Linked DNA regions of Phreatobacter stygius. The protein of the gene in region 1 interacts with the protein of each later gene in a pairwise test. Links are inferred from orthologs where the notes say so. Each region holds a gene or a part of one and is shown on either strand. Other genes may lie near its edges.

Region 1 (7,952 bases):
GCATTCGCGCATAGCTGCGGTGCAACATTTTCTCTTCGCAACTGCGAAATCGCAACTATCTCTGGTGCAGCGAACGTCATGGGAGGGGCGTTCGAGTGATCCGCTTGGAGATATCCCGATGCTTTACCTGTTCAACGCTCTCGTGACCCGTTTCAAGGCCTGGCTGACTTACCAGCGCACCAAGGCCGAGCTGACCCAGCTCGACGACCGCTCGCTGGCCGACATGGGCTTCCAGCGCGGCGAGATCGAATTCCTCGCCCGCAAGGCGTCCCGGTCGCACTAACCAGAGCTGTCAGACCGCTCAGGCGGTTTTTGCCCCAGGGGTCCGGACTCAATAGGGCTGGGTCGACATCCCCCGTCCATTTTGGCCTCGCCGTGAGCCCCGGCCCTATTGAGGCCGGACCCTAGAGATCGGCGAGCCTCGGACCAAACCGGGCTCGCCGGGCAGCACGCCACAGCAGCCACTGGCGGCGCCATTGCGGCGCTTCGACCTGATTGGCGAACGGCGCCTTGATGAACTGATCCATCCGATCGAGGTAGAGGCGGCAGAGCGCCATCGGCAGGAACGCCGCGGCCACCTCGACCGCGACCTGGCCCTGCAAAGCTTCGGCCGCCGCCACATGGCGCCGCGCGAGTTCGCGCAGGTCTTCCAGCGCCCGGCTGATCCCGTCCGAACTTCTGCCGCTCAGAATGTCGTCGCGTTGCGCCCCGTTGCGCGCGAGGATGTCGGCCGGCACGAAGATCTGGCCGCGTGCCGCGTGCAGCGGAAAGGCCCTGATCAGTCCGGTCAGCGCATAGGCGACACCGGCATGGCCTGCAATGTCGGCGGTTCCGGGGTCGCGGCCGTCGGCCAGGACCAGCGCCGCAAGCTGCATCAAGGCCGACGAGGTCTCGCCGCAATAGCCTTCGAGATCAGCCACCGACGGCATGGCATCGTCATAGAGATCGAACACCCGCGCATCGATCAGGTCGATCAGCGGCTTTGCCGGCAGATGCCGGCGGGCGATCACCTGCGCGAGCGCCGCGGCCACCGGATGGCCCGAGACATCACCCCTCGCCTCGCCATCAAACACGTCGCGCCACCATTGCAGCCGGACCTCGCCCGGCAAGGGCGCGGACACCCGCTCGCGCACCCCGGCGACCTCGATGTTGAAGGCATAGAGCGCCATCAGGTCGGCGCGCAGCGGCGCCGGCACGAACAGGCTCGCCAGCCAGCGGTCCTTGTCCGCCGTCCGCACCAGATCTTCGCAAGCCTGAAAGGCGTTCGCCGCCCCGTCCGCAGCCATGATGGCCTTCGCTTAAGAGAGCATGGTCAGCTGCCGCGACATCGCCTGCCCGAGACGAACACGCGGCACAACAACAGGATAGCGGCTTTTCCCGAATCGCATTGGCAAGGATCGACGCCCCGGATCGGCCGCTGTCAGTCCACCGCGACGAGGGCTGCCGCGACGCGCCGGCCCTCGGCGAGCATGATGTTGTAGGTTCGCGCCGCGGCCCCGGTGGTCATTACGTCGAGGCCGATGCCGGCGTCGCGCAAGGTCCAGCGGATTTCGTCGGCGGGCGGATAAGGCGCGTCGCCTGCCCCGATCAGCAGCACGTCGATCGCCTGGCGCTCGGCGACCACCTTGGCGAAGGCCTCGGCGGTGAAATCGAGGTGGCTCTTCACCGCCCAGGCGTGAATGCCCGAGGGCAGCGCCAGGATCGAGCCGCGATGGCTCATCTCGGCGAAGCGAAAGCCCCCGCGGCCATAGGCGTCGATGACGAACCGGCCCGGCACGAACCCGTCATGCAGCTGGCGGAGCGGTTCGCCGCGCGGCACGTCAGGCTTTGACCTTTGTCGATGCCGCGGCGGGGGCCGGCGCGGCCGCGCCGAAACCGCCGGTCTTCAGGCCGAAATAGATCAGGATCGACGGCGCGATCAGCAGCGACGAATAGGTGCAGATCAGCACGCCGACCAGCATGGACGCGGTGAAGCCGCGGATCACTTCGCCGCCGAAGAAGAACAGGCCGAGCAGCGCCAGGAACGTCGTCATATGGGTGATCGTGGTGCGCGCCAGCGTCGAGTTGATCGCCTCGTCGAGCAATTCGTCGATCGGCATCTTCTTGTGCTTGCGCAGCATTTCCCGGATGCGGTCGTAGATCACCACGGTGTTGTTCAGCGAATAGCCGACAATGGTCAGAAGCGACGCGATCGACGTGATGTCGAAATCCGACTGGGTGACCACGTAGAAAAAGACGATGACGGTGATGTCGTGAATGGTGGCGACCATGGCGCCGAGCGCGAACTGCCACTCGAAGCGGAACCACAGATAGATCAGCACCGCCAGGATCGACAGGATCAGGCCGACCACCGACATCTGCACCAGTTCGGACGAGACGGTGGGCCCGACCACCTCGGTGCGGCGGACCTCGTAATCGGCATCGACCACTTCGCGGACGCGCTTGAGTGCCGCCTGCTGGCCGGGGTCACCGCCGGGCTGCTCGCCATAACGCACCAGAACCAGCGACGGACCGCCGAATTCCTGCAGCTGGACCTCGCCGACATTGACCGTGCCGAGCCGGGCGCGCAGCTGCTGCATATTGGCCGCACCTTGCTTCGCCTGCAGTTCGACCAGCGTGCCGCCCTTGAAGTCGATGCCGACATGCAGGCCGAGCAGCAGGAAGCCGGCAATGGTCGCCAGCGTCACGACCATCGAGATGGCGAAGGCGATCGGCCGGATTCGCAGGAAGCCGAATTTGGTGTCGTCCGGAACAAGTCGCAGCAGGCGCACGGTAAAGATCTCCCTTTCGCGCGATCACATCGGGATGCGCGCGGGTTTGAACCAGCGCAGCCAGAGGACGACGATGAACCGCGTGAAGGTGATGGCGGTGAACATGGTGGTGATGATGCCCAGGCCCAGCGTCAGGGCAAAGCCCTTCACCGGACCGGTGCCGAGATAGAACAGGATGGCCGCCGCCAGGAACTGGGTGACGTTGGCGTCCATGATGGTGCCCATGGCCTTGGTGAAGCCGGTATCGATGGCGGCGATCACCGAGCGGCCCATGCGCGCCTCTTCACGGATGCGCTCGAAGATCAGCACGTTGCTGTCGACCGCCATGCCGACGGTGAGCACGACGCCGGCAATGCCGGGCAAGGTCAGGGTCGCCCCGACCAGGCTCAACAGGCCGAACATCATGGTGACGTTGACCATCACGGCGATATTGGCGAACAGGCCGAACAGGCCATAGGTCGCGAACATGAAGATGATCACGAAGATCGAGCCGATAATGGCCGCCCGCGTGCCCGCCGCGACCGAATCGGCGCCGAGCGAGGCGCCGACGGTGCGCTCCTCGACCACCGTCAGCGGTGCCGGCAGGGCGCCGGCGCGCAGGAGCAGCGCCAGATTGGCCGAGCTCTCGGCGGTGAACCGGCCGGAAATCTGGCCGGAACCGCCAAGGATCGGCTCGCGGATGACCGGCGCCGAGACCACCTTGCCGTCGAGGATGATGGCGAAAGGCCGGTTGACGTTCTCCTGGGTGACCTGCGCGAATTTGCGGCCGCCGCTGGAATTGAAGCGGAAATTGACGATCCACTCGGCCGACTGGGCGCTGAACGCCGCCTGGGCGTCGACCAGTTCGTCGCCGGAGACGATCACCCGCCGCTGCACCAGATAGGGGATCTGCTGGACGACCCGGCCGCCTTCCTTGACCTCTTCATACATGACGACGGAATCGGCTGGCGCCCGGCCGGCAAGCGCCTCCTCGACCCGCATCGACTGGTCGACCAGGCGGAATTCGAGCTTGGCGGTGGTGCCGATGATGCCCTTGACCCGCTCCGGATCCTTTTCGCCCGGCACCTGCACCAGGATGCGGTCGATGCCCTGGCGCTGGATCACCGGTTCGGTCGTGCCGAGCTGATCGATCCGTCGCCGGATCACCTCGATCGACTGGGTCACCGCCCGCGAAATGCGCTCGCGCAGGCCGGGATCGGTTGCCGTCACGGTGAAGATGTCGCCCTGGCGGGTGACCTCGAAATCAAACTGGCCGGAGGTCGAGAACACCCCGCCCAGCGGCTGCGGGATCTTGCGCAACTCGGTATTGGCCAGCTCGGCGTTCTGGCCTTCGCGCAGCCGCACCACCACGCTGTTGCCCTGGAACGTCGCGCTCAGGATCTGCACACGCGCGTCGCGCAGGATCCGGCGAATGTCCTCGCGCAGGCTCTCCAGTCGCTCGCGGCGCACCGCGTCGGCATCGACCTGCACCATCAGATGCACGCCGCCCTGCAGGTCGAGGCCCAGCGTCATATGCGTGCGCAACGCGCTGGGCAGCCGGTCGACCCATGACTGCGGCATGATATTGGGCGCAGCCAGCAGCATGGTGACGAAGGCCGTCACCAGGATGAGGGTGGCTTTCCAGCGCACGATGTTGAGCATCGGAGGTCGTTCCTAGGCGAAAACGGGCGTGCCTGGGCGGCGCGCCGGAGGCAATCTTATTTCTCTTCCGCCGGTTCGCCCTTGGAGCGCACCTCCGCGACGAATTGCCTCGCCGCGCGGATCCGCACGTTGTCGGCGATTTCGATCTCCAGGGTGGCGTCGTCGACCACCTTGGTGATCCGTCCGATCACGCCGCCCGAAAGCGTCACCTGGTCGCCGCGGCGCAGGTTGCCGAGCATTTCCTGCTGGGCCTTTACCCGCTTCTGCTGCGGCCGCAGGATCAGGAAATACATGATGACGAAGATCAAGACGAAGGGCAGCAGCGACGGGAGGATTTCGCTGATGGAACCCGATCCGGTCTGGGCGAAGGCCGGGGTGATGAACATGGACGGTCCTTTGTGGAGATCCCGCCGCATCATCGCAACAGGGATGGAAATTCGCGCGGACTATAGCCACCAAACTGTCGATTGCAACGGCAGCGGGCGCCTCATCGAGCCATGTGGGTCGCGCGGGGCGATCTTTCCAGTCCCGCAATTGATCGAAGGCCTTAGCTGGTGCAAGTGACAGGCGACTGATCCTGGAGTTTTCCCGTGTCCGACGACCTCGCCCGCGCCACCCAACTCGCAACCGACACGCTGGCGCGCATCGCCGCCGCGCTCGAGCGCCTCGCTCCGCCGGTGCCGGTGGTACCGGACCTCGCCGCGGCCCAGGCTTTCGTCTGGAACCCGGTCGGGCCGCGGCTCGAGCCGGTCCAGCGCGTCAACCGGGTCGAAATGGTGCTGCTGCAGGGCATCGACCGGTCGCGCGACACCCTGATCGAGAACACCCGCCGCTTCGCCGCCGGCCTGCCCGCCAACAATGCCCTGCTCTGGGGCGCGCGCGGCATGGGCAAGTCGTCGTTGGTCAAGGCGGCGCATGCGACCGTCAATGGCGGCCTGGTCCAATCCGGCGGCGAGGCGATCCTGAAGCTCGTCGAGATCCACCGCGAGGACATCGAGACGCTGCCCGGCCTGATGACCCTGGTGCGCGCTTCGCCCTATCGTTTCATCGTCTTCTGCGACGATCTGTCCTTCGACAACAACGACACCTCCTACAAGTCGCTGAAGGCGGTGCTCGAGGGTGGCATCGAAGGCCGGCCCGACAATGTCATCTTCTACGCCACCTCGAACCGGCGCCACCTCCTGCCGCGCGACATGATGGAGAACGAGCGCTCGACCGCGATCAATCCGAGCGAGGCGGTCGAGGAAAAGGTGTCGCTGTCGGACCGCTTCGGCCTGTGGCTCGGCTTCCACAAATGCAGCCAGGACGAATATCTGGCCATGGTGTTCGGTTACGCCGCCCATTTCGGCCTGAGCCAGGACGAGAACCTCACCCGCGCCGAGGCGCTGGAATGGTCGACCACCCGCGGCTCGCGCTCCGGCCGAGTCGCCTGGCAATATATCCAGGACCTCGCCGGCCGGCTCGAAGTGCGGCTGGAGAGCTGAGAACCCTCAGCATTGAAAGAAAGTGGGGCGGCACTGCCGTGCCGCCCCGAAAATGACCAGCCCCCTTTGGAGGTCGCAGGAGAAGGGCTGATCGACTACCCGTGTCGGCGCGCCGGCCGGCAAGCGAGGGATACCCTGCCCGCTTGCAACCGGACGCGTCGGAAAGGTTGAAGAGCTTAGTTCGCGCCGAGGAAGGTCATCGGATCGACCGGGGTCGCCCCGCGGCGGATCTCGAAGTGGAGTTGCGGCGAGTTGACATTGCCGGTCTGGCCCGCCGAGGCGATGGTCTGCCCCCTGCGCACCTGTTCGCCGCGGCGCACCTTGATGTCGCTGTTATGCGCATAGGCCGTGACGAAACCGTTCGAGTGACGCACCAGCACCAGATTGCCGTAACCGCGCAATTCGCTGCCGGCATAAGCCACCACACCGTCTTCCGCGGCCTTGATCGGCGTTCCCTCCGGCACCGACAGCTTGATGCCGTCAGAGGAGCCGGGCCGGAAGTTCGAGATCACCCGGCCGCGCACCGGCCAGCGGAATTGCGGATCGGCCGATGCCGCCGGCGCCGCGGCCTGTTCGGTCCGCGCCGGCGGCGTGGCGGGAGCCTCGGCGGCCGGAGCCGGCGCAGGCGCGGCGGGAGCCGGTGCCTGAGCTTGAACCGGCGCCGTCGGCCGTTCGGCCGGAGCCTGGCGGGCGGTTGGCGCGGTCGGTGCGATCGAGCCGGTGAATTGCTGGTCGGCACGCTGGCCGGCCGGCGTATTGCGCGCCTGGGCAACCGCCCGTTGCGCATGGTCGCGCTGGGCGGTGGCGGCCGGCGCGCCCGGCAGCCGGAGCGTCTGGCCGATCCGGACCGGGCGATCGAGCGGCACGCTGTTGGCGCTGGCGAGCTGCTGGCGCGTCACGCCGTATTTCGTGGCGATCGAGGTCAGGCTCTCGCCCATGACCACGGTATGCGACGCCGGACGGGCGGCCTGCGGCCGGGCCGGGGCCGGCGCCGCGGCCGGACGGTTATTGGCCTGCGCGCCGGCCTGCCAGTTCATCCGGGCCGGCGGCACCGGTGCGGTCGCCGCATCGGTGCGGGTCGGCTGAACCGTGGCGATCTGGCGCGGTGCCGGACGCGGAGCCGTGGCCTGCCGCGGCGCTTCGACCTGGGTCCGCATCGGCTCGGCCGGACGGGCCGGCGCGGTACCGGCGGTCTGGGCGTTGAGCCCCATGGAATAGGTCGGAATGACCACGGCCTGGCCGGCACTGAGCGACTGGCCTGGGCTGAGATTGTTGGCCTGCGCGATCGCCGAGCCGGGTACGCCGTAGCGGCGCGACAACGTCTCGACCGTATCGCCGGAATTGGCGCGGATGCTGGTGCCGCCGGCGGCCGACCAGCCGCCGCGGCCGGAATTGGCCGGCGGCTCGCCGGTCCGCGACATGGCCATCTGGCGCACGGCGGGCGTCGGCGGATTGGACGAACCGAAGCCCGGGCGCTGCGCCACCGAACCGGTGGTCAGGCCCGGATCCGAATTGGCGCCGAACGGCGAGCTTTCGACCGGCGATCTTTCAACCGAATCCTGACGGGCCGGCGGCTGCGCCACCACGAAATCATTGGCTGGCGTCAGCGGCGCGCGGTCGACCCGCGTGGTCGGCACGGAGGCAACGGTCTCGTGGCGCTGCGGCGCGCTGGCGACCTGCTGCGATCGGAAGGGGTTTTCGTCAAAGCGCGCGATGTCGGAGCTGCAAGCAGCACCCAAGCCCGAAACGGCGACGACGAGGGCAATCTTGGATAGCCCGGAAAACGCGCTGGCACGCATTGTCACTCTCACGCGGTACGCAACTTGACACGCCGTGATTAAGACCTGTTCAGGTTAAGGTTCGGTTTCTTTTAACCTCAAATATTGCGCCGACGTTACAGCCTTCGGGCAACCCCTGATACCGCCGGCTCCACCCGCGCCCGGCTGAAAGCCGTCGAAACCAGGCCTTCCGGGCCGCGCACCACGCGCACGATGTCCTGGGCCCCTGCCCCGTCGCCGAGCGGCGCGACCAGCACGCCCCCCGGCGCCAGCTGACC
Region 2 (5,611 bases), 5.1 Mb from region 1 along the record:
GCGGCGACCAGGTCGGCGGCAAGCGCATCGTCATGGCTGTAGATCGGCGGCAGATCGGGACCGAGCGCCACCCGTGCGGCCCCGGTGAGCGTCGCGAAATCGGCCATCAGCGCCGGCTCGTCCTCGTCGGCCAGCGCCAGCGCGTCGCACAGCACCAGCCGCCCTTCCGCGTCGGTATTGCCGATCTCGACGGAAAGGCCTTTGCGCGTCGGGAACACGTCGCCCGGCCGGAACGCCTGGCCGGAAATGGAGTTTTCCACCGCCGGCACCAGCAGCCTCAGCCGAACCGGAAGTCTCGCCGCCATGATCATATGGGCAAGGCCGATGGCCGCGGCGGCGCCACCCATGTCCTTCTTCATCAGCAGCATGCCCGTATCGGACTTGATATCGAGGCCGCCGGTGTCGAAGCAGACGCCCTTGCCGATCAGGGTCACCTTCGGATGATCCGGATCGCCCCAGGTGAGATCGACCAGCCTCGGGCTGCGCGCCGAAGCCATGCCGACCGCATGGATCATCGGCAGGTCGGCTTCGAGCAGATCCGGGCCGATGATCGAATAGACATCGGCGCCGTGCCGGCCGGCGAGCTCGCGGATCGCGGCCTCGAGTTCGGCGGGCCCCAGGTCATTTGCCGGCGTATTGACGAGGTCGCGCGCCAGGCTGGTCGCCTCGATCGCCTGGGTCAGCGCTTCGGCGTCGACGCCCTCGGGCACGACCAGCAGGACGTCCTTTGCCGTCGCGGTCTTGTAGCGGCCGAAGCGGTATTGCGCGGTGACGAAGGCGAAGGCCGCCCGCTCCGGATCATCCGGCCCATCGGCGAAACGGTAGAGCCCCGCCGGCAACTGGCCCGGCAGCTTGCCGGCGAGCATCAGATCCCGATGCCGTGCATCCTCGGCCTCGACACCGAACAGCACGGCAGCGACCGCACCGTCGGCATCCGGCAAGACGGCCACCTTGCCCGGCTTCGGCTCGAAGCCGGTGGCCGCCAGATAGGCCCTCTGCGCCGGCGACAAGCCGGCGCCGGCCGCGTCGAGCGAGACCGGGGTGACGAAGCTGATCGGAATGGCACCGGTGGTGCCGGCGGGCTTCAGGAGCGGATGCATGGCAAACCTTGGCTGTCGAGCGAAGCCCCCACGCTAGCGCGTGTGAGAAACGCGGGCTAGGACCGGCAGGCCGGGGACGTCACCCCCCTTCCAGGTGGCGCGCCACCATTCGGCCGAGCGAAGCGTTCCCGGAACGTCGCCTCGATCCACTGGACCACGGCCGCGACGCTCACCGTCCGGCGCCGGTCCGGATGAACGAGCAGGAACAATTCCCGCTCGGCGGTCGCCTCCTCATCACTGGCGCGCAGGAAACGCGCATCGCCATCGCCGACAAGCTCGGGCAGCATCAGTTCGGCGCCGAGCGCGACGGCGGCTTCCGCCAGCACGTCCAGCCGTCCCGAACGGAGTGCCACCAGCGCCCGCGGCCGCAGGCGATCGAGCGCCTGCATTTCCGCGACATGGGCCAGATCGTCGTCATAGCGCACGACCGGTCGACCCGCCGTCGCGCCGGCGCCGGCGCGATAGAGACGGAACCTGACAGCGCCGAGGCGCTTGGCGATCGCCTGGTCGCCGACCGGCCGGGCGAGCCGGAGCGAGATATCGGCTTCGCGACGTTCGAAGCTGGCATTGCGCGTCTCGGCGACGAAATCCAGCGTGATCCGCGGGTGCGCCGCATGGAAAGCGCCGAGCGCCGGCGCCAGCACGCCGGTCAGCACGAAGCCGATGCTCGACACCCGGACGCGACCGTCGAGCTCTGCCTTGGTGTGCCTGAGCGCGGCCTCGGACTGGCGTGCGGCATCGGCCATGACGGTGAGATGGTCGATGGCTGCGGCAAGCGCCGGGGTGGCGACAAGCCGCCCGTCGATCCGGTCGAACAGGGTCACGCCAAGCTGTCGCTCGACCCGCGCCAGGCGCCGCGCGGCCGTGGTCTGGTCAACCCCCAGAACCTTGCCGGCCTGGGTCAGGGTTCCCGCATCGACGATGCGCCGCAACAGTTCGAGATCGTCCCAGGTCATCCTGCATTCATGCAGCATCGACAGCCAGAAATACAGATTTACCTGCGCTGTCGCAGGTTCTTGAATGGCCGCGCAGAGGAGATCGCATCATGTCCACCCCCGCCACCCTTTTCACCCTGGCCGGCCGCACGCCGCAGCCGCCGAAGCTCGCCGGCGCGACGCTGGTCCTGGTCGACTATCAGAACGAATATCTGGAGGGGCCGATCGCCCTGCCCGAGGCACGCGCCGCCGTCGACCGCGCCGCCGACCTCTTGGCCAGGGCGCGCGCCGCCGGCAGCCGGATCATTCATGTCGCCCACAAGGGCGGCAAGGGCGGGCTGTTCGACCGCGACGACAGGCGCGGCGCCATCATCGACGCACTCGCACCCCGCGACAGCGAACTGGTGATCGAAAAGCCGAGGCCGAATTCGTTCTCGGGAACCGAGCTTGCGGCCAAGATCGGCGCGCCGGATGCGCCGCTGATCGTCATTGGCTTCATGACGCATATGTGCGTGTCATCGACGGTCAGGGCGGCGCTCGACCTCGGTTATGCCACGACGGTCGCCGGTGATGCCTGCGCCACCCGCGACCTGCCCGGTTCGGAAACCGGCGTGGTCAGCGCCAGGACGCTGCACGAGGCCGAACTGGCAGCCCTTGCCGATCGTTTCGCCGGGGTCTTCCCGGTCTCGGCCTTCGGCTAGAGCGGCGGCCTGCCACGATGCCGGCGCGAAGCGCATGCCGCTTCGCGCCGCCTGGCCTCAGCCGCGCAGGCTGCCGCCGGTCTTCTTGGTCACATCGGCGACGATCCGGGCACTCACCGCCTCGATCTCGGCTTCGGTCAGGGTCTTCTCGCGCGGCTGCAGCGTGACCGCCAGCGCCACCGACTTCTTGTCCGGATCGATGCCCTTGCCCTCATAGACGTCGAACACCGCGACATTGGTGACCAGCTGCCGGTCGGCGCCTTGCGCCGCCTTGACGATGTCGCCGGCCTTGACCTCGCGGTCGACCACGAAGGCGAAGTCGCGCTCGACCGGCTGGAAGGCCGAAAGCGCGAGCTGCGGCTTGGCCCGGGTCGGACGCGCCTTGGGCGCCGGAACCTTGTCCAGGATCAGTTCGAAGGCGACGATCGGCCCCTTGGCGTCGAGCGCCTCCAGCACCTTCGGATGGAGCTCGCCGAACCAGCCGAAGACGTTCTGCGGCCCCATTTGCAGGGTGCCGGAGCGCCCCGGGTGGAACCAGCCGGGCGCACCTTGCACCACCTGGACCGCGGCGATCGACAGGCCGCTCGCGGAAAGCACGGCCAGTGCGTCGGCCTTGGCGTCGAACAGGTCGACCGGACCGGAGCCCTGCCAGTGCCGGCCGGTGCCTTCGGGCTTTGCCAGGCCGCGCCTGACCCCGGCAGCCGCGACCAGTTGGTCCTCCGGGCGGTCGCCGCGGAACACCTGGCCAACCTCGAACAGGGCGACATCGCCATAACCGCGATCGGCATTGCGCTGGGCCGCCGCGACCAGGCCGGACAGCAATGACGGTCGCATGTCGGAAAGATCGGCGGCGATCGGATTGGCCAGCGCCAGTTCCGGCTGGCCGCCGCCGAACAGCTCGGCCTGGGCCTTGGAGATGAAGCTCCAGGTCACCGATTCGATCAGGCCGCGGCTGGCGAGCGTGCGCTTGGCGGCGCGCGTGCGCTTCTGGATCGGGGTGAGCACCGGTTTCGGCACGGTGCCGCCGCGATCGAGCGGCACCGCCAGCACCCGGTCGACACCGGCAATGCGCATGATCTCTTCGGTCAGATCGGCCTTGCCATGGACATCAGGCCGCCAGGACGGCGGCACGACCTTCACCACCGGCGCGTTGCCGGACACCATGAAGCCGAGGCTCTCCAGGATGCGCTTCGATTCCCGCTCGGACACATCGAGACCGGTCAGCCGCTTCGTCTCGGCGAAGGGGAAATTGATGATCAGGTCGGAATCCGGGATCTGGCCGGCGAGCGTCAGCTCAGAGGCCTCGCCGCCGCAGAATTCGATGACCATCTTGGTCGCGAGATCGGCGCCCTCCACCGTGTAGTTCGGGTCGACACCGCGCTCGAAACGATAGCGGGCATCGGTGATGATGCCGAGATTGCGGCCGGTACGGGCGATGTCGATCGGGTCCCACAGCGCCGATTCGATCAGCACGTCGGTGGTCGTCTCGTCGCAGCCGGAATGTTCGCCGCCCATGACGCCGGCGATCGATTCCATGCCATTGTCGTCGGCGATGACCGTTTCATGGCCGGTGAAGCCGTAGATGCGGCCATCCAGCGCCAGCACGGTCTCGCCCGACCTCGAGCGGCGCACCACCAGCGTGCCCTTGACCTTCCGGGCGTCGAACACGTGCAGCGGCCGGCCACGGTCGAAGGTGATGTAATTGGTGATGTCGACCAGCGCGTTGATCGGGCGCAGACCAATGGCCGCCAGCCGCCGCTGCATCCATTCCGGCGAAGCGGCGTTCTTCACCCCGCGCACCAGCCGCAGCGCGAAGGCCGGGCAATATTTCTCCTCGCCCGGGGCGAACCGGAGTTCGACCTTCTGCGGGCAAGGGAAAGTGCCCTTGACCGTCTCGAAGCGCTCGCTCTTCAGCTTGCCGAGACCCGCCGCGGCGAGATCCCGGGCGATGCCGTGGATCGAGGTGCAGTCCGGCCGGTTCGGCGTCAGGTTGATTTCGATGACCGGATCGGAAAGCCCGGCATAGTCGGCATAACGCTGGCCGACCGGCGCATCGGCCGGCAGGTCGATAATGCCGTCGTGATCCTCCGAGATTTCCAGCTCCGCCGCCGAGCACAGCATGCCGCGGCTCTCGACGCCCCTGATGGTGCCGACGCCGAGCGTGATCTTCTTGCCCGGAATATAGGTGCCGGGTGGGGAGAACACCGACTTCATGCCGGTGTGCGCGTTCGGCGCGCCGCAGACCACCTGGACCGGATCGCCCGAACCGGTATCGACCATGCAGACCCGCAGGCGGTCGGCATTCGGATGCTGCTCGGCCGAGACCACATAGGCGATGGTGAAGTCCTTGAGCTTCGCGCCGGGATCTTCGAGGTTTTCGACCTCGAGACCGATACGGGTCAGCGTCTCCGCGATCTCCGCGAGCGGCGCTTCGGTGTCGAGGTGGTCCTTGAGCCAGGAGAGGGTGAATTTCATCGACGGGATTCCGGTCTTTCGAATACGTCGAGCAGCTTGAAGCGCTCACAGACGACTTGCATGTCTTCGCGATAGGAGCCCTGGCGCTCGAAATAGCCGCGATGGGCCTGGCGCCAGGAGGCCAACGTCCGGTCGTCCTCGCCCTCCTCGAAGGCGAAGGCCTGGTCGACCTCGGTAAATCGCATCACCGCGACACCGGTCGTCTCGATGGCGCAGGCGGGCTTACCCGCGCCGTCGAGGATCACGCTGATCTCGCCGGCGCGTGGCATGATGTTGGCTTCGCAGGCGGCAAGCGATTCGCAGGTCGCCCGTTTCGTGCCGGCAAGCACCAAAGCGAGCAATGCGTCGGCGAGCGCCGGACTGTCGCCGAACGACCATCGTGGCGCATCGCGATAGCTGT

What was found. The genes of interacting proteins can lie anywhere in the genome.
Region 2: the proteins of secD (region 1) and pheT interact in binary tests that used the Escherichia coli proteins (3 or more experiments, as listed by UniProt). The link is inferred for Phreatobacter stygius from one-to-one orthologs.

The regions. Positions count from the first base shown.
Region 1 is NZ_CP039690.1:7,101,804-7,109,755, forward strand. What follows is about bases 2,105-5,052. They hold secD (protein translocase subunit SecD), read right to left. Parts: upstream 4,413-5,052; coding sequence 2,796-4,412; downstream 2,105-2,795. Other genes in these bases: secF (protein translocase subunit SecF), read right to left, coding at 2,105-2,771; yajC (preprotein translocase subunit YajC), read right to left, coding at 4,469-4,798; E8M01_RS33620 (ATP-binding protein), read left to right, coding at 5,003-5,052. In the rest of the region: E8M01_RS33590 (DUF1127 domain-containing protein), read left to right, coding at 119-283; E8M01_RS33595 (phytoene/squalene synthase family protein), read right to left, coding at 405-1,286; E8M01_RS33600 (Mth938-like domain-containing protein), read right to left, coding at 1,421-1,819; more of secF, read right to left, coding at 1,821-2,104; more of E8M01_RS33620, read left to right, coding at 5,053-5,896; E8M01_RS33625 (peptidoglycan DD-metalloendopeptidase family protein), read right to left, coding at 6,073-7,695; E8M01_RS33630 (protein-L-isoaspartate O-methyltransferase family protein), read right to left, coding at 7,791-7,952. UniProt on the Escherichia coli protein: Part of the Sec protein translocase complex. Interacts with the SecYEG preprotein conducting channel. SecDF uses the proton motive force (PMF) to complete protein translocation after the ATP-dependent function of SecA.
Region 2 is NZ_CP039690.1:1,982,801-1,988,411, forward strand. Bases 2,503-5,611 are described here. They hold pheT (phenylalanine--tRNA ligase subunit beta), read right to left. Parts: upstream 5,212-5,611; coding sequence 2,794-5,211; downstream 2,503-2,793. Other genes in these bases: E8M01_RS09020 (isochorismatase family protein), read left to right, coding at 2,503-2,736; E8M01_RS09030 (ASCH domain-containing protein), read right to left, coding at 5,208-5,611. In the rest of the region: E8M01_RS09010 (leucyl aminopeptidase family protein), read right to left, coding at 1-1,100; E8M01_RS09015 (LysR family transcriptional regulator), read right to left, coding at 1,157-2,056; more of E8M01_RS09020, read left to right, coding at 2,146-2,502.